2 regions of the Polaromonas sp. P1_H6 genome follow, and region 2 is predicted to be linked to the other one. Evidence: riboswitches for the same ligand, from Rfam matches in the RefSeq annotation. Region 2 holds a riboswitch; the other holds the start of a gene.
What was found. Region 2 has a riboswitch for glycine ahead of gcvT (glycine cleavage system aminomethyltransferase GcvT). Riboswitches for the same ligand answer to the same signal wherever they lie in the genome.

Region 1 (8,998 bases), on a different contig from region 2:
CGTCAGGCCCAGGGCCGGGAACAGCGCGCGCGGCGCCAGATTGCCCGAATTGGAGGTCGGCGTGGTGTGCGCGATCTTCTTGCCCACCAGGTCCCTGGGTTCCCGGTACGGGCTGTCGATGCGCGTGATCAGGATCAGCTTGTAGGAATTGCGCTGGCCCGTCGCCTTGTTGCCCGGCACCGCGAAAGGCGCGGCCTGCCCGGCGGTCACCATCTGCGCGGCCAGGCCGGGGTTCACTTGCCCGATCTGGGCCTTGCCGGTCGAAAGCGCCTCGATCAGCTCCTTCTCGCCCAGGATGTCCACGTTGCTGGTGCGCTCCAGCGAGTCGCCCTGGGCGTTCTGCAGTTCCACATTGGCGCAGCGCGACAGGTGGCTGAAGTAGTCGCCCCACAAGGCCATGGTTTCGGTCTTGCCGTAGGTTTTGGGCATGGCCACCACCATTTTTTCGCGCGGGCCTGAAAACTTTTCGGCTGCCGGCGCGGCGGCAGCTTTTGTTTTGGGGGGACGCGGGTTCTCGGTCTGCGCCACGGTGGAACCCAGAGCCAGGGCTGTGCCGGCCAGCACCGCCGCATTACGCCAATAAACCGTCATCATGTCGTTCATCCCAAAAGTTATTGCTTGAACCGCAACCGCGGACAGCACGGCCACGAAGCCGTACAAGCAGTGTGCGCCCAAGTTAACTTTTACTTACAAGCCGACTGACGCTGAAGGGACATAAAGCGGGAATACCCCGGGCGATCCGTGGTTTTTTCGCCGAAAAAGGGCGCACCAAGGTAGCGCGAAAAGCCCTTTTCCTGATAAGGCCGGTGTTACAAATTTCGCCCGGCGCTCGCGGCGCGCGACGCGTCAATCTTGCCGAGCAGCCACTGCAGGCCGGCCAGGTGCTGCTGGTCGTGGCTGCACAGGTAGTGCACCAGGCTGCGCAAGGTCAGGGCGCCGTAGCCTTCGAATTCCGCCGTGCGGTCCAGCTGCAGCGGCGTGACAGCCGACAGCATCGCCATCGTTTTGAGGCGGGCCGCCCGGAACGCCGCCAGGGCTTCCCGCGCGTCGGCTGCTGCGTAATGGCGCTCCTTCTCAAGCTCATAGCCATCCAGCGATGCCAGCACCGGGTTCGTCTCGGTAAGCGTGCGCTGGAGCCGCACATGGTAGCCGTCGATCTCGATGTCCCTGACATGGCAGACCTGGCCCAGCGCCGAAAAGGTCTCGCTCGGGATGCCCTCCCACGACGAAGGCGTCCAGTCGCTGTGGCTTTCGGGAATGGCCGCGTAAAACTGCTCGAGCTGGTTCGGGAAGTTCGCCATCGCCTGCAGGGTGGCGGTATTCAAGGGAGCGCTCATGGCTTGTCGCTCCGAACCGAAGGCCAGAGCAGCGCCTGCGCCACGATCACCCTCTCGCCATTGAAGGTCGCCGTCGGCGAGCCGTAAAGCTCGTAGCCCAGCGCCAGCATCTCGCTGACCCGGTGGCAGAAACTCGCGTCATCCGGGCCCGTGAGGAGGCGGTAGGCGGGAAGGCCGTCGGGCGGCGTGGTGGTGGGTGATGTCATGGCGGCAGGCGGCGAATGAACGGAGGGCGATATTACCGTGTCCGTTCAAACGCTGCATGGGCGCCCGCCCTCAGGCCTTCGCCATGCCCGGCAGGGCCATAGGGCGGCCCGGCGATTGCATGCCGGTGAACGCAAAATCCACTTCCGGCACACGCCCGCTCACGATGTCGGCAATCGCCGCGCCCGAGCCGCAGGCATGCGTCCAGCCCAGCGTGCCGTGGCCCGTGTTGAGGAACAGATTGGAGGTTTTGCTCTTGCCGATGTAAGGCACGTTGCTAGGCGTCGCCGGCCGCAGCCCGGTCCAGAACTGCGCGCCTTCGCCGTCCGTCATCTCCGGGAAGAGCTGCTTCACGCGGCGCACGATGGCATTGCAGCGCACCAGGTTCAGCTCGGTGTTGTAGCCGTTGAGTTCCGCCGTGCCCGCGATGCGCAGGCGATTGCCGAAGCGCGAGAACACCAGCTTGTACTCGTCGTCCGTCAGGCTCACCTGGTAGGAAGCCGCCTCGTTGATCACCGGCAGCGTCACCGAATAACCCTTGGCCGGGTAGATGCGCAGGCTCTGTCCCAGCCGCTTCGCCCATGGCGCGCTGAAGGCGCCCAGGCACATCACATAGGCATCGGCCTTCAGCATCTCGACGCGCCCGCCCGCCTCGCCGTGGCCCCCGGCGACCAGCACGCCGTCCAGTTGCCCGCCGCTGGCCAGCACATCCAGGATGTTGGTGTTGTAGAGAAACTTCACGCCTGCCTGCTCGCAGCGCGCGGCCAGTGCGGTGGTAAAAGCCTGCGCGTCGCCCGACTCGTCGCTGGGCGTCATGCTGCCGCCCACAATGCTGGCGCGGCACTGCGCCAGCGCGGGCTCAATCGCCACACATTCGTCGGCGGTTTTCATGTCCAGTTCGCAGCCGTGCTCGCGCATGATGCGCGCCGGCTCCTGCGCCGCGTCGTACTCGGCCTGGCTGGTGTAGAAGTGCAGGATGCCTTGGGTCTTCGCGTCGTACTGCAGGCCCAGTTCGGCGCGCAGTTTTTGCAGCGCGCCGCGGCTGTACATGCCCAGGTTCACGATCTGCCGGATGTTTTGCGCGGTGCGCGCCGGCGTGCAGTTGCGCAAAAACTCCAGGCCCCACAGCCACTGGTTCACATCGGCCCGCAGCCGGAACAGCAGCGGCGCGTCTTCCCGCGCCAGCCACTGCAGCACCTTGAGCGGCGCGCCCGGGTTGGCCCAGGGCTCCGCGTGGCTCACGGAAATCTGCCCGCCGTTGGCAAAGCTGGTTTCCATCGCGGCCGCGCCGCGCCGCTCAATCACCGTGACCTCATGCCCGCGCTGCGCCAGATACCAGGCCGTCGTGACCCCCGTGACACCCGCACCCAAAACCATGACTTTCATGGCGATTCCTTTTTTCAAGCAGAAATGGCTGTTGCGCAAGCGCAATGCCTTGGAGGTGCTTGAGTCAAAGAAGAATCATGGCAACCGCCAGGCCATTACAGGCTTGCGGCCGCTTCCACTGTCCTTGGTACCTGAGAGATTCAGCCGCTGCTTTCGCAACGGCCTTGCTCCTTCGGTGCGCCGCACCTTGCATGCGGCGTCTCTCCAGACGGCTGTGTGTTTCCGGGCAGTACGGGACCTGAGCGATTATGGAAGTTTGCGCCTTCGGTGGCCGCCCCCTGGGGGCAGCGCTCTCCTGCTTGAACGGTTTGAATTTACCACCGAAGCCGCAGTTGCCAAGCGCGAATCCGTCATCCAGTACAGGTCCAGCGGGTTGATTCAGCGGCTTAATAGTAGCTAGTAGGGTGGCGTTCAGCCTTCACACACCGAACGCACAAACGCGGCCTTGCCCTCGGTATAGGCCTCGCGGTCGCTCGGGAACCGGGTCGCCAGGTCGGCCTTGAGCGCCGCATAACGCGCCGCCAGCGCGGCATCCGCCCTCAGCGCATCGCGAAAACGCAGGCGCTGCGCCCACACCCCGCCGCCATGCACCACCAGGTGCAGGTGGTGCGTGCGGTGCCCGTTCGCCCAGCGCATCAGCCATTGGCGGTTTACCAGCGTGGCATTAAATTCGGCGGAGGCCGTATAGCCTTGCGTGCACAGCGGCGCCACCAACGCCCTGGCCGCCGCCATCGAGGCCACACCAGCCAGGATGTCGATCACCGGCTTGGCGACCAGCCCCGGCACGGCCGTGCTGCCTATGTGCTCAATGGCGATGAAATCATCGGGAAACAGCGACAGCAACCGCTCGCGCTCGGCCTCGAACAGGCCGGGCCAGCGCGGGTCGTAAGCCCGCAGCGTCACCTCCTCATGGATAGCGGCCTGCAGCGACCCGGCGTCCGTCATGGCGTTATCAGGCCCTAGCGCAGCGCCACCACCGCCCGGCGCGCCAGCAGCAGTCGCTCGTCCAGGTAGGCTCCGTAAAAATCCGGGATCGCCGCGCCCACCAGCGGCTCGGCCAGCTTCTGCCCCTGCGGGCCCAGGAAGAGCACCGTGGGCGTGAAAGTCGCCTTCCAGGTCCGGGCCTGCGCGGCCGCGGTCGTGGCCTTGCCGTCAAAGCCCGTCAGCGGCGTGTGGCTGTCGGTGACGTTGAGCTGCCAGGCCTCCAGCCCGGTCTCCTTGCGCGCGGGCAGCAGGTAATTGCGCCGCACCAGTTCGCAATAAGGGCAGCCGGGCAGGGTGACCAGCAGCACCAGCGGTTCGCCGCGTGCGGCGGCCAGCCCGGCCGCCTCCGGCAGCGAGGCCGGCACCGGCAGGGCGCTGTCCTTGGCTTGGGCCTGCAGCGGCCAGGCCAGGCTGCCCGCCAGCGCCGCCGTAAAACCGCGCCGGCCCACCGCCTTCATTCAGCGCACTCCAGCAGGATGTGCGCCAGCGCTGCCGGCTCGGTCACCATGGGGTCATGGCCGGTGGCCAGTTCCACCACCCGTGAATTCGGCAGCCAGGCGCCGTCCCAGAAGGCCGGGTCCCGCGCGCGCAGCCGGCTGGGCGTAATGGTCGCCAGCGCCGGTGCTATGCAACTCACAAAGGTGCGCGGCACCGCCGCCACGCGCTTCACGTCAAAATCCAGCGGCGCCTGGTAGGTGTTGCCTGGGTGCGGCGTCTGTCGGCGCTGCACCCAGTCGTGGTCCGCGCCCTGCAGGCCGAACACTTCCGGGTCGGGCGGCGCAAAACTGAAATTGGCTGTGGCTTGCGCCCCCGCCATGCGCTTTTGCTGCGTGGCCGCGTCGTGTGTGCTGCTCCAGCTTTCGCCCGGCTGCGGCACCACGGCATCGACATACACCAGGTGCTTGAGGCGCCCGCCCATGCGGTCGGCCACGGCCGTGCCTATCATGCCCGCGTAGGAATGCACCGCCAGCGTCACCTCGTGGAGCTCTTCCGCTTCGATCAAATTGATCACGTCGTTGATGTGGGTATCGAGGTTGATGGCCGGCGACAGCAGATGCGCCCGCTCGCCCAGGCCCGTCAGCGTCACCGCAAAAGCCTTGTGGTGGTCCAGCTGCAGCACCTGCGCCACCCGCCGCCAGCACCAGCCGCCATGCCAGGCACCGTGCACCAGAACAAAATTGTGTTTCATCGCGTCACCTCTTTGAATCAGGTATTTGCATCAGGTTTTTGTGCGGACTTGCCGCGTCAAATTGTCTTGCCGCCCTTTAACTCCGACAGCTTGGCGTCGGAATAGTTCAGCAGTTCGCGCAGCACCTCATCGGTGTGCTGGCCCAGCAGCGGCGGCGGCAGGTCGGTGCGCACCGGCGTCGCGCTCATGCGAATCGGGCTGGAGACCAGCTTCAAGTCGTCCTTCACCGGGTGCGTCCACTCGGTCACCATGCCGCGCGCCGCTATCTGCGGGTCGGCAAACACTTCCGCCAGGCTGTTGATCGCGCCGCAAGGCACTTTCGCCGCCTCCAGCGCCGCCAGCCAGTCGGCCTTGCCGCGCGTTTTCATCACGGCTTCCAATATCGGCACCAGCTGGCCGCGGTTCAGCACGCGGTCGCGGTTCTTCGCGAACAGCGGGTTGGTTGCGAGTTCAGGGATATTCGCCACCGCGCAGAACTTCGCATACTGCGAGTCATTGCCCACCGCCAGAATCAGATGATCCTTGCTGCCATCGGCTGCAGGCGCGACTTCAAACACCTGGTAGGGCACGATGTTCTGGTGCGCATTGCCGGCCCGGCCCGGCGCCTTGCCGCTGACCAGGTAGTTGGCGCCCAGGTTGGCCAGCATGGCCACCTGCGTGTCCAGCAGCGCCATGTCCACCTGCTGGCCCTCTCCGGTTTTTTCGGCATGGCGCAGCGCGGCGAGTATCGCCACCGTCGCATACATGCCCGTCATCAAATCCGCCACCGCCACGCCCACCTTCTGCGGCCCGCCGCCCAGGTCGTCGCGCTCGCCCGTCACGCTCATCAGTCCGCCCATGCCCTGGATCGCGTAGTCATAGCCCGCGCGGTCGGCATAAGGCCCGTTCTGGCCGAAACCGGTCACCGAGCAGTACACCAGGCGCGGGTTGATGGCTTTGAGGGAGGCATAGTCCAGCCCATAACGCGCCATGTCACCGACCTTGAAGTTCTCCACAAACACATCGCAGTGCACCGCCAGCTCCCGCACCAGCGCCTGGCCGGCGGGCTGGGCAATGTCGCAGGTCACCGAGCGCTTGTTGCGGTTGGTGCCCAGGTAATAAGCCGCCTCGGTGTCCGCGCCCTGCGCGTCTTTCAAAAACGGCGGCCCCCAGGTCCGCGTGTCGTCGCCGCTGCCCGGCCGCTCGATCTTGATCACGTCGGCGCCCAGGTCGGCCAAAGTCTGGGTGCACCAGGGGCCCGCGAGCACGCGGGAGAGGTCGAGGATGCGGATGCCGCTTAGGGAGTTCATGTGTGGCATTTTGCCTTTACATCGGAGCGGGCGGTGTATAACGCGCCGAGATCATCGGCGACTTTGTCGAATTCAATATACCTGTGTGCTTTCACGGAAGGTTGATGTAATCTGCTGTTTCTCATGAAAAATGTTAGAGGCTCAAGACCCTGCCATTTCGCACGACGCCATGTTGGCGCGCAGTTTTTGGGATACATCAAAGTTAGGTCTCATGACTCGTTACCTCGACGCAATTCCCCAGCCGTGGACCCGTGATGCGATCCAAAAGGCCCTCTTTGACAATTTCACAGAGGCACGATCGGCGATCGAAGATACCGATGGAGGACGGCTATGGCGTCGCTTGGAAGAACTTGATGAGACGGTCTGGATCTTTCACTTCAGCGTGACAGATCTGCTTGATGAAATTTGCTTGTTCGGTGACCGAAGCAAGTATCAGATGTTCTGGCACACAGCAAATGCTGACGAAGCGGAGTCTCATACACGTGCGGTGAAGCGAAAACTATTCAACTGCACGTCAGCGCTAATGACCCTCGTGGACCACGCACGCAACTTTCAACGACAAACGCCCGTCGCGAAGTACGACGAGAGGTTGAAAGAGGAGTTTTCAGTTCCCGGCCTTCATGAGTTTCTGCAGTGCTTCCGCAACTACAACACTCATTGGCGAATCGCTCAAACAAATTGGCAGATTACACATGACTTTCAAGAGAAGAAGCGAGAGGCTCGATTTCAAGTAACGAAGGAGGAGCTGCTCGCGTGGAGTGGTTGGACTTCAAAGGCAAGAGAGTTTATCGATCAATCAAAAGACACCATGGATGTCTACGAGCTGTTCGCCGGCTACCGAGAGTATGTTGAGAAGTTCTACGCCTGGCACAAGGGGGCTGTTCTCGACGAGTATTCAGGCGTTGTAGGTACATATCTTGAGCACAAGAGGCTGTACGAAGGACTAAGTAAGAAGTTCGAGTGGAACCTGGTGCTCACGCGTGCGCGAAAAGACATTAACCCTTACCAATACATTGGCCGATATCTTCCGAAGCAAAAGTTGAAGCGCCTCTTAGCGTACCAGCACAGAAGTGAAGAGCAGGTGGAAGCCTTGATTCGAATGCTCGATATGGAAGATTTTTGTGATGAAGATCTTCGTCGAAAGCTTTTCGCGTTATTTCGGCCGTCAGATAAGGCTTAACTCCCCTTGCGGTCCGGCTGACGCACGACATCCATATTGAGGTCAATCGCGCTCAAGATGCAATCGAAGAATTCTTGGTGGACATAAGATGCGCCTGATCTACACAAGGCCCCAACCTTTGCCATGATGAAGAAAAACATCCCCGCTGCTAGTCCAGATGCTTATATGGCCGCGCTGTTCGGCTGGCAGCGTGTCACGGTTGAGCAGTTGCGTGCGACCGTCCTGTGCGGCAGCATCGCGCTGGACGAAGCCATCAAATGGGGCCACCTGGTCTATCTGTCGAACGGGCCAGTGCTGCTCATTCGTGCTGAAGAAAGCCGCGTGCTGTTCGGCTTCTGGCGGGGTCAACGCCTTCGCGAGATGGACCCGTTGCTAAAGCCCGGCGGCAAGTACGAAATGGCGACGAGAGAATTTCACGAGGGTGATGAGGTCAACGTCGCTTTGTCGCGCCGCCTTGCCAAGGAAGCGGCGCGACTCAATAAGACGTTTGGCGACCCAACCAAGCTCTAGCGACGAATTATGAGCAATATTGGCTAAGCTCGCGGCGCGCCGACGCCAAGCCAAGGCGCGTTGAGACTCGAGACCGCGCGCTGAATCAATCGATATCTCGTGTACGGCGAAAAAAAAGACGACGTACTCCTCCGATCGGAGGATGGACTGAACTCGATAGGGGACTAAAATTTTTTGTCAAATGCTGATGGATTGCTTGGTTCCTCGCTATGTAGGTTCAGGCAATCCTCAAAAAGCTGGTAGGGCTGACTGCTTTAGAGGATCGCGTGGCTAACTCAAGCCGTAGTTGCGAGATTCTGCGAAGGCATTGCTGTGCAAGTTATGCATAAGGGAGGGGGCTATGCAAGCGTTAGTTGGCATACACAAAGGCAAGTCGATGGAGGAGGTTGTTCTGAAGGAGCCGGCTTATGTTCATTGGCTCCTCGGTCAAACTCCCACGGGACCTCTTCTCGCCATGAAAAGCGAGGCTAAGCATCTCGTCCAGAAATTCGATAAGAAGCTGTACACCACGAAGTGCTGGGGTCGTAACTGCACGAATACCGCGACTCGCCTCAGCGTCTATCTGGACAACATAGTCCCGCATTGGTGGTGCGATGCGTGTGACCCCTACGAAACCGGAGCCAACGGTGGAAAACTCCAAATCTTTAGCGCTTATTCAGAAGCGCTGAATCATGTGAAGTTTTTCTGTAAGGGGAACAAGAGCGACTACAAAAGCCTAGTGAGAGACATGGCCAAGGCAAAAGGACTCCCGGCGCGCGTTGGAGATTCGCAGGCGAAAGCATTCTTCACATGAGGCATAACCAAGTTGCAAGGCGCTCTTTGCTTCCAACTTCAGAGTGCGGAAAAACGTGATCCCACCACTACCTCAAGAGGTCGTCGCATATGTTCGCAGGGTCTTTCGCACATGCGATAAAGAGTT
Region 2 (8,998 bases):
CGAGGTGCTGCCGGTATTTGACGCCGAGGGCACAGGCCCCGAGGCCCGCGCCTACCTGGTGGAATTGCGCGACCGTCTGCTCAACCCGTTTCTGGAACACCGCCTGGCCGACATTGCCAAGGACCACGCGCAGAAGAAGCTGCGCCGACTGGCACCCGTGGTGGAGCGCGCCGTGGCGCTGCAACTGCCCATCGCACAGACCCAGCTGCGCAATGCCTTGGCCGGAGATGTTCTTGCTCTCTCTCCCTCTGGGAGCGGGTTGGGGTGAGGGCACGCGGCCTTTGAATACATGCTGCGGCGCAACATCCAACGCCATGAGTCTTCACGCCTGCCGAAATTCGCCACAATTGCACCTCTCGGGGTTACGATGCGTGAACCATTCACTCCGTTGGTGGTTCCATGGTGGCACTAGCCGCACAACTCGATCCGCCCCGCCGGCTGAATAAGAAGGCCAGTGACCGGCCGCAGGACTGGCTAGGCACGACGCCCCTGCTGGACCTGGACGACTCCAAGCTGCGTCTGAAGGCTCGCGCGCTTGTCCAGCTGTGCCGCACCGACAGGGACAAGGCACTGGCCATCTATCGCTTCGTCAAGCGCCTGCCCTATACCAAGAGAGTCAAGCTGCAGTACCCGACGGCCCGCGATGTACTCGAGGCGCGCGGGGGCGACGGCGACGACAAGGCGACCTTGCTGATCGCACTGATGCGCTCTGCCGGCATCCCGGCGCGATTGCGCTACATGGAGATGCGCGGCGAGATGCTGCGCGGCCTGATCCCCAGAGCCACGCCGGCTGCGCGCCCGCTGGCGGAAATCTGGCTGGGCCGTTGGGTGCGTACCGACACCTACATTTTCGATGCCGAATACGTGGCTGCCGCCCGTGAACGCCTGCAGGCGAACGGCTGGGAATGCGGCTGGGGCATCCATATCAATGCCCAGCTTCTGTGGGACGGGAAGAACGACGCCTTTCTCGGCGGCGTGCCTACCGACCAGGACCCCATGCTCACGCGGCTTCTGTGCGTGGTGAGCGATCCCCTGGAACTGGTGTCGGAATCCCTGCGGGCCAGCGGGCTGCGTTACCGCCGGTCGGTACGGGCCCTGCAATGGAATATGCTGGCGCCCACCATGATGCGGGCCATTCGCGAGCTACGGGCCGGCTCCCGTTTTAATTGAAATGCGCTGCGCCCAACTTTATTTTGTGACGCACCAAGCAAAAATAGCCCCGCACACGTGAGCGCTAGTACTTTGAGCTTGGATGCGGCAGGCAGCGCGCGCTGGTGCAAACAGGTAGAACGATTATTTGCATTCATCTGTTTGACACCAGGATTTGAGTTCTTGAGTCCGTTGAATGATTTGTTTCTTCAAACACGTGTGATAGGTGTAAGCGCGCGTCGCTGCTGACCCTGCATGGATTGCCACTGTAGCGCTGCAATGCATCTCAAAGTATTTAACCCAGGCTCTCTGCGCATTTATCCAGGTTTGCCTGGTATCGCCATTCAGATGAGCAATGAACTTTTTATAAGTTTCATTGAGTTTCTTGTCCGCCTCACCTTTTTCGTATTCAGCAATAGTGGCTTCACACCATTCCATCGACAAGGGGTCGGTTTTGCAAACCGGCTGGGCAAAGATGACGCCGGGTGCGAGGTACAACACGAGGGCAAGAACGTGTGTGGATATGGAAGCGCGGGACCCCATGTCAAGCGTGTAATGCAGCGCGTTGTTCGACAAGAGCTTGTACATCTGGAATTTCCCCCTCCAATAGATGGACCACTATCTGAGCATCACGATTCTAGGTGGCGTTCTGTTCAGTGCCCGCCCTCCGAATAGAGGAGGGCCATCACGGTCCAGCGTCTTAACCCATCCGCCCCAACAAGCCCGGCACGGATGACACCAGCATCGCCAGGCCCGAACAGGTCAGCAGGCTCAGCACCAGCTTGCGAAAGGCCAGGTCGCTGATGCCCATGTAAACCCGTCCACCCAGCCAGGCGGGAATCAGCGCGGCAGGCGCCACGATGGCCAGCATGGGAAGCGTCTCGCGGGTGACCAGGCCGGCGGCGCCATAGCTGGCCATGGTGACCGTCAGCACGGCCAGGTTGAAGTTCTGGATGACGGCGCGCTGGGCACTCTTCTCGTAGCCCCGAAGCGTGCACCACAGCGTTGGAATCACACCGCTGAAGCCACCCAGGGCCCCCATAAAACCGCCAGCGGCGCCTATCATGCCGTCGGCGATGCGGCCGCCATGGTGGATGCGCGGAAGCTTGCCCGAAAACAGCGTGGCCGGGCACCATAGCGCCAGCAGCACGCCGAGAAACAGCTTGAACAGCTGGACGTCAAGCCGCGGCAGCAACAGTAAACCCAATGGCAGCCCGAGCAGGCCGCCTGCCAGGAATGGCAGCAGGCGCTTCCAGTCAGTATTGCGGCTGACCGTGAAGGCCGCCATGACCTGGCCTGTCAGCCCACCGAACACGGCCATGACAGCCGCCAGTTTCGGGTCTATGGCCCAGGCCCAGAAAGACATGGCCACCAGGCTGAAGCCAAAACCCGACAGGCCCTGGACAAACCCCGCCGCCGCCGCGCCCACAATGATCAGGACGAGCGTGGCGTCCATGCGGCGGGCAAAGTGGCGTGGAGCAAGAGAAGCGTTTTAAGCGTAGTCGCTCACCGGCACGCAGCTGCAGAACAGGTTGCGGTCGCCGTAGACGTTGTCGACCCGGCCCACGGGCGGCCAGTACTTCACCAGCTTGAGCGAAGCCAGCGGGAAGGCGCCGGTCTCGCGCGAGTAAGGCCTGTCCCAGTCGGCGCCCAGCAGGCTGGCTGCGGTGTGCGGGGCGTGCTTGAGCGGGTTGTTGTCCTGCGGCCATTGCCCGGCTTCGATCTTGCGGATCTCGTCGCGTATCGCGATCATCGCGTCAATGAAGCGGTCCAGTTCGGCCAGGGTTTCGCTTTCAGTCGGCTCGACCATCAGCGTGCCGGGCACGGGGAAGCTCAGCGTGGGCGCGTGAAAACCGTAGTCCATCAGGCGCTTGGCGACGTCCTCGGCGCTGACGCCGCTGGTTTCTTTCAGCGGGCGCAAATCGAGAATGCACTCGTGGGCCACGTGGCCGTTTTCACTCGCGTAAAGCGTGGGGTAATGGTCTTTCAGGCGTGAGCTGATGTAGTTGGCGCTCAGGATGGCGACCTCGGTGGCTTGGGTCAGGCCCTCGGGGCCCATCATGCGGCAGTACATCCAGCTGATGGGCAGCACGGCTGCGTTGCCCAGGGGGGCGGCCGAAACGGCGCCCACGCCGTTGACGGGAATGCCGGCCGTCGCATGGCCGGGCAGGTAAGGTACCAGGTCGGCCACCACACACACGGGGCCCACGCCCGGGCCGCCGCCGCCGTGCGGGATGCAGAAGGTCTTGTGCAGGTTCAGGTGGCTCACGTCGCCGCCGAACTCGCCCGGCGCGGCCACGCCGACCAGCGCGTTCATGTTGGCGCCGTCCACGTAGACGCGGCCGCCGTGGCTGTGCACCATCGCGCAGAGTTCCTTCACCTGCGTTTCAAACACGCCGTGCGTGCTCGGGTAGGTGATCATCACGCAGGCCAGCCTGGCGCTGTGCTGTTCGCACTTGGCTTTCAGGTCGGCCATGTCGACGTTGCCTTGCGCGTCGCAGGCGGTCACAACAACGGTCATGCCCACCATCTGCGCGCTGGCCGGGTTGGTGCCGTGGGCCGACGAGGGAATCAGGCAGATATTGCGGTGGCCCTGGCCCTTGGCTTCGTGGAAGGCCTTGATGACCAGCAGGCCCGCGTATTCACCCTGCGAACCGGCGTTGGGTTGCAGGCTGATGCCGGCATAGCCGGTGGCCTGGCACAGCCAGTCGCGCAGCTGCTTGTCGAGTTCGGCATAGCCCTGCAACTGCTCGGCGGGCGCGAAGGGGTGGATGTTGGCGAACTCGGGCCAGGTGATGGGGATCATCTCGCTGGTCGCGTTGAGCTTCATGGTGCAGCTGCCCAGCGGGATCATGCTGCGGTCCAGGGCCAGGTCCTTGTCGCTCAGCATGCGGATGTAGCGCAGCATGCCGGTTTCGGAATGGTGGGTGTTGAACACCGGGTGCGTGAGGAAGGCCGTCGTACGGCGCAGCTCGGCGGGGATCAGCGATTCCACGCCTTTTTCGAAAGCGCTGACCACGGGAATCGTCTGGCCGGGCCTGGCGAAGAAGGACCAGAGCAGTTCGATGTCCTTGCGGCTGGTGGTTTCGTCCAGCGACACGCCCAGGTGGTTGTTCAGGCGAAAGCGCAGGTTGGCGCCGGCCTGGCGCGCGCGCTCGGCGATCGCATTGGTCGCCTCGCCGGTCTTCACCGTCACGGAATCAAAAGCGCCGGTATTGGTGATTTCATAGCCGAGTTCCTGCAGGCCGCGCACAAAGACGGCGGTGTAGGCCGCCACGCGTTCGGCGATGCGCTTCAAGCCTTGCGGGCCGTGGTAGACCGCGTACATGCTGGCGATGACGGCCGGCAGCACCTGCGCGGTGCAGATGTTGGAGGTGGCTTTTTCGCGGCGGATGTGCTGCTCGCGCGTCTGCAGCGCGAGGCGGTAGGTCGGGTTGCCGTGGCTGTCGACGCTGACGCCGACCAGGCGGCCCGGCAGCGAGCGCTTGAACTCGTCGCGGCAGGCCAGGTAGGCCGCGTGCGGCCCGCCGTTGCCCATGGGCATGCCGAAACGCTGGGTGTTGCCCAGCACGATGTCGGCGTCCCATTCACCGGGCGGGGTGAGCAGCGTGAGCGCCAGCAGGTCGGCTGCGACGCACAGGGCCGCGCCGTCGACGTGGGCCTGGCCCGCGAGCGGACGCAGGTCGTGGATGCTGCCGGTGGTGGCCGGGTACTGGGCCAGCACGCCGAAGTAGTCGCCCTCGGCCATCAGCAGGGGCAGGGTGGCCGACGCCGTGCTGACCTTGACCTCGATGCCCAGCGGCTTGGCGCGGGTCTGGATCACTTCAATCGTCTGCGGATGGCAGTCGCCGGCCACGATGAAGACATTACTCTTGCTTTTGACACTGCGTTTGGCCAAGGTCATGGCTTCGGCGGCGGCGGTAGCCTCGTCGAGCATGGAGGCGTTGGCGATCGGCATGCCGGTCAGGTCGCAGACCATGGTCTGGAAGTTGATCAGCGCCTCCATGCGGCCCTGCGAAATCTCGGCCTGGTAAGGCGTGTAAGCCGTGTACCAGGCGGGGTTCTCGAGGATGTTGCGCAGGATCACGCCCGGCGTGCAGGTGCCGTAGTAGCCCTGGCCGATGAAGTTCTTGAACACCTGGTTCTTGGCCGCGATGGCTTTCAGCTGCTTGAGCGCGGCGGCTTCCGTGACCGGGGCCGGGATGGCCATGGGCGTGCTGCGCGCGATGGAGCGCGGAACGATGCCTTCGACCAGCTCGCGGCGCGAGGCCGAGCCCACGATGCTGAGCATGTGGACTTCGTCGGTCTCGTCAATGCCGATGTGGCGCGCGATGAATTCGGAAGGGTTTTCAAGGTCGCCCAGGGGCTTGGCGGTTTGCATCAACATGTCGGGTCCCGTGTCAGGCTTGGCAGCCAGGAGTCAGAAAACAGAGAAAAAAGATCGGAAAAAAATCAGGCCGAGAAGGCGGTGTAGCGGGTCTCGTCCATCAGCGCGTTGAGCTGCGATGGGTCGGACAGCTTGATCTTGAAGAACCAGCCGGCGCCCATGGGGTCGCTGTTGGCCAGGGACGGGTCGTCCTTCAGGGCTTCATTGATGGCGGTCACTTCGCCGCTCACAGGCATGTAGACGTCGGCGGCGGCCTTGACCGACTCGACGACGCCGGCGGTTTCCTTTTGCGCGAAGGTCGTGCCCACGGCTGGGAGGTCCACAAACACCACGTCGCCCAGCGCGTCCTGCGCATGCACGGTGATGCCGACGGTGGCGATGTCGCCCTCAATCTTGAGCCATTCGTGGTCTTCGGTGTATTTGACGGTCATGAGAATCTCCAGGGGTTAAGGGGTGGGGATGGCAGGGGTCAGCCGCGGAAGTAGCGGTTGGGGACAAAAGGCATGGCCGCGACTTCCATGGGCACGGGCTTGCCGCGCACGATGGCGTTGATGCGCGTGCCCAGGGCGGCGAATTCGGGCTTCACATAGCCCATGGCGACCGGCTGGTTGATCGTGGGGCCCAGCAGGCCGCTGGTGACTTCGCCTATTGAAGCGCCGTCGGTGCTTTGCAGTTCGGTGTGGTCGCGCACGGGCACGCGCTCCAGCGCCACCAGGCCCACACGCTTGCGGGCCAGCGTGGCGGGGTCGGCCAGCTGCGCCAGGATTTTGTCCGCGCCCGGGAAGCCGCCCGCGCGCGCGCCGCCGGTGCGCCGCACTTTTTGCATGGCCCAGTTGAGGTTGGCTTCGATCGGCGTGGTCGTTGTGTCGATGTCGTTGCCGTAGAGGCACAGGCCCGCTTCCAGGCGCAGCGAGTTGCGTGCGCCCAGGCCTATGGGCTTGACCTCGGGCTGGGCCAGCAGCGCGCGTGCCAGCGTTTCGGCCTGCGAGGCGTGCACGGAGATTTCAAAGCCGTCTTCGCCGGTGTAGCCGCTGCGCGTGAGGAAGCAGTCGCAGCCGGCGACGCTGAAGCGCCCGCCGGTCATGAACACCAGTTTTTCGACACCGGGCGCCAGGCGCTGCAGCGCGTTGACGGCCTGCGGGCCTTGCAGGGCCAGGAGCGCCATCTCGGGCATGGGAATGACTTCGCAGCGCGAGCCGATTTTGGCCTGGATGTGCGCGATGTCTCCCACCTTGCAGGCGCCGTTGACGATGACGAAGAGGTCGCCGCCGTTGGCGTAATCGCGGTTGAAGAACATCAGGTCGTCGATGATGCCGCCCTCGTCATTGAGCAGCAGGCCGTAGCGCTGCTTGCCGGCGGGCAGGTCGATCACGTCGACCGGGATCAGCGATTCGAGCGCCGCCGCGGCATCGGCGCCCACCAGGCGCAACTGGCCCATGTGGGACACGTCGAAGAGGCCGGCGGCCTGGCGCGTGTGGAGGTGCTCGGCCATCAGGCCCGCGGGATATTGCACCGGCATGGAATAGCCCGCGAAGGGCACCATGCGCGCGCCGAGCTCCACATGCAGCTCGTGCAGAGGTGTTTTCAGCAGGGTTTCAGGGGCGGCAGCGGAAGAGGTGGACGAATCGGACAAGGCATTCTCCGGGGGGCAAACAGGTTCTAAATCCATGAGCTTGCCCCTGCTGTCCACTTTACCTGAGAGATTCACCCGGCGATGCGGGCTTGCTCCTTCGGTGGGCCGCTTTGAAAACGGCCTCTCTCCAGTAGGGAACGCCTTGCCGCGTGGTGCGCCGCAGGGCGGTTGCCAGTCCTTTTGCCTGAGCGTTCAGTGCACCAAAAAGGGTTGCCCCGGGGTGTACGTGCGCCTTCGGCGGTTTTCGCGCGGAAAACTCTCTCCTGACCCCGTCGAGTGTAACGGATGCTGCCGTCGGCCCGGTCAGGCCGCCTGGTGCTGCGGCAGCAGCATGGCGATGCGCTCGCTGATGGAGTCGGCACGCTCGTGGCCCGCGATTTTTTCGATTTCTTCGATCATTTCGCGCGAGGCCGCCAGCATGCTGTCGCGGTCCTTGGCGTTGCGCAGCGCTTCGCGGAAGCGCTCGGCCATCACCGGGTCGCGCCGGGCGAACATGCGCTCGCAGATGTCGAAGAGGAACATGCGGGTGGTGGCGAGTGAGCGTTTGCCTTCAAACTGGTCGGCCGAAACCTGGATGGCCTGTGTGGTTTCGGGGCTCGGGAAATTTTGCAGCTGGGCCGGCGTGGGTTTGGGGACGGGCACCGGTGCAGGCACTGCGGCGGGCGGGGAGGTTTTGCCCGGGTGCGCTTCCAGAAAGCCTTCGCGCAACAGCCGCAGGGCGATGGCCTCGCCGTCGCCGTCGAACAGCGGGCGGAAGTCCTGGGCTGACTTGCTGCCGTCGGCCATCAGCAGCAAGGTGCGCTCGCGCTGGCCTAGCGTTCTCACGCCGGGCTTGAGCTCGGCGCGGGCACGGTCGGTTTTGTGGAGCTGCATGGATTTCATCCTGAAATGAAAGCCTGAGCATTACCTCCATAGATGACAAAGGCGTGAAACCCAGCCTGAAAAAAAGCTATTTGGCGTAGACCAGGTCGCGCAGGCCGAGCGAGAGTTGCGGTACGTAAGTGATCACCATCAGGCAGACCAGTATGACCCCTACAAAGGGCAGCAGGTGCGTCACGATGCGGTCCAGCGATATCCTGGCGACGGTGCAGGCCGCGAACAGGTTCACGCCGAAAGGCGGCGTGATCATGCCGAGCGCGAGGTTGACCACCATCACCAGGCCGAAGTGCACCGGGTCGATGCCGAAGTGCACCGCCACCGGCGCCAGGATGGGCGCCAGCACAATGATGGCGGCGCTGGTCTCGATGAACATGCCGATGATGAACAGCGCCGCGTTGACGCCCAGCAGGAAGAGGGCGGGCGACTTCAGCACCTCCTGCAGCCAGTGGCCTATGGCGTCCGGCACGCCGGCGCGGGTGATCAGGAAGGCGAACAGCCCGGCGTTGGCGATGATGAACATGATTACCGCGCTGGAAATCACCGACTTGCGCAAGATGACATACAGGTCCGCCAGCTTGATCTCACGGTAGATCACGATGCCGACGACCAGGGCGTAGAAGACCGCCACCGCCGAGGCTTCGGTCGGCGTGAAAATCCCACCGTAAATGCCGCCCAGGATGATCACCGGCATCAGTAGCGCCCAGCCGGCCTGCCAGGTCGCCTTGCCGAAACTCAGGCGGCCGTCGCCATCCTGTTTGCCCCAGCCCTTCCAGCGGCAGTACAGGTGCACAAACAGCATCAGCGCGAAGCCTATCAGCAGCCCCGGGCCGAAGCCAGCGATGAACAGTTCGCCAATGGAGACCTCTGCGCTCACGCCGTAGAGGATCATGGGGATGGACGGCGGGATGATCACGCCCAGCTCCGCGCTGGTGGCCTGCAGGGCCGCGGCG

Region 1: it holds a riboswitch for glycine, as region 2 does, so the genes downstream of both, AC1D1F_RS14000 (D-amino acid dehydrogenase) here and gcvT (glycine cleavage system aminomethyltransferase GcvT) in region 2, are expected to answer to the same signal.

The regions. Positions count from the first base shown of each region.
Region 1 covers NZ_JBFUCN010000013.1:102,380-111,377, reverse strand. Annotated here, with positions in the region: gene phnD (phosphate/phosphite/phosphonate ABC transporter substrate-binding protein) at 1-594, opposite strand, end outside; gene AC1D1F_RS14010 (DinB family protein) at 810-1,337, opposite strand; gene AC1D1F_RS14005 (DUF1737 domain-containing protein) at 1,334-1,543, opposite strand; gene AC1D1F_RS14000 (D-amino acid dehydrogenase) at 1,614-2,927, opposite strand; glycine riboswitch at 3,037-3,145, opposite strand; gene AC1D1F_RS13995 (GrpB family protein) at 3,339-3,872, opposite strand; gene AC1D1F_RS13990 (thioredoxin domain-containing protein) at 3,887-4,369, opposite strand; gene AC1D1F_RS13985 (alpha/beta fold hydrolase) at 4,366-5,100, opposite strand; gene AC1D1F_RS13980 (CaiB/BaiF CoA transferase family protein) at 5,157-6,389, opposite strand; gene AC1D1F_RS13975 (hypothetical protein) at 6,601-7,569, shown strand; gene AC1D1F_RS13970 (DUF1801 domain-containing protein) at 7,696-8,079, shown strand; gene AC1D1F_RS13965 (hypothetical protein) at 8,420-8,872, shown strand.
Region 2 covers NZ_JBFUCN010000026.1:40,663-49,660, reverse strand. Annotated here, with positions in the region: gene AC1D1F_RS20165 (mannitol dehydrogenase family protein) at 1-268, shown strand, start outside; gene AC1D1F_RS20160 (transglutaminase-like domain-containing protein) at 400-1,170, shown strand; gene AC1D1F_RS20155 (lysozyme inhibitor LprI family protein) at 1,294-1,737, opposite strand; gene AC1D1F_RS20150 (sulfite exporter TauE/SafE family protein) at 1,850-2,605, opposite strand; gene gcvP (aminomethyl-transferring glycine dehydrogenase) at 2,642-5,536, opposite strand; gene gcvH (glycine cleavage system protein GcvH) at 5,602-5,967, opposite strand; gene gcvT (glycine cleavage system aminomethyltransferase GcvT) at 6,006-7,169, opposite strand; glycine riboswitch at 7,209-7,310, opposite strand; glycine riboswitch at 7,332-7,445, opposite strand; gene AC1D1F_RS20130 (hypothetical protein) at 7,473-8,042, opposite strand; gene AC1D1F_RS20125 (TRAP transporter large permease) at 8,119-8,998, opposite strand, start outside.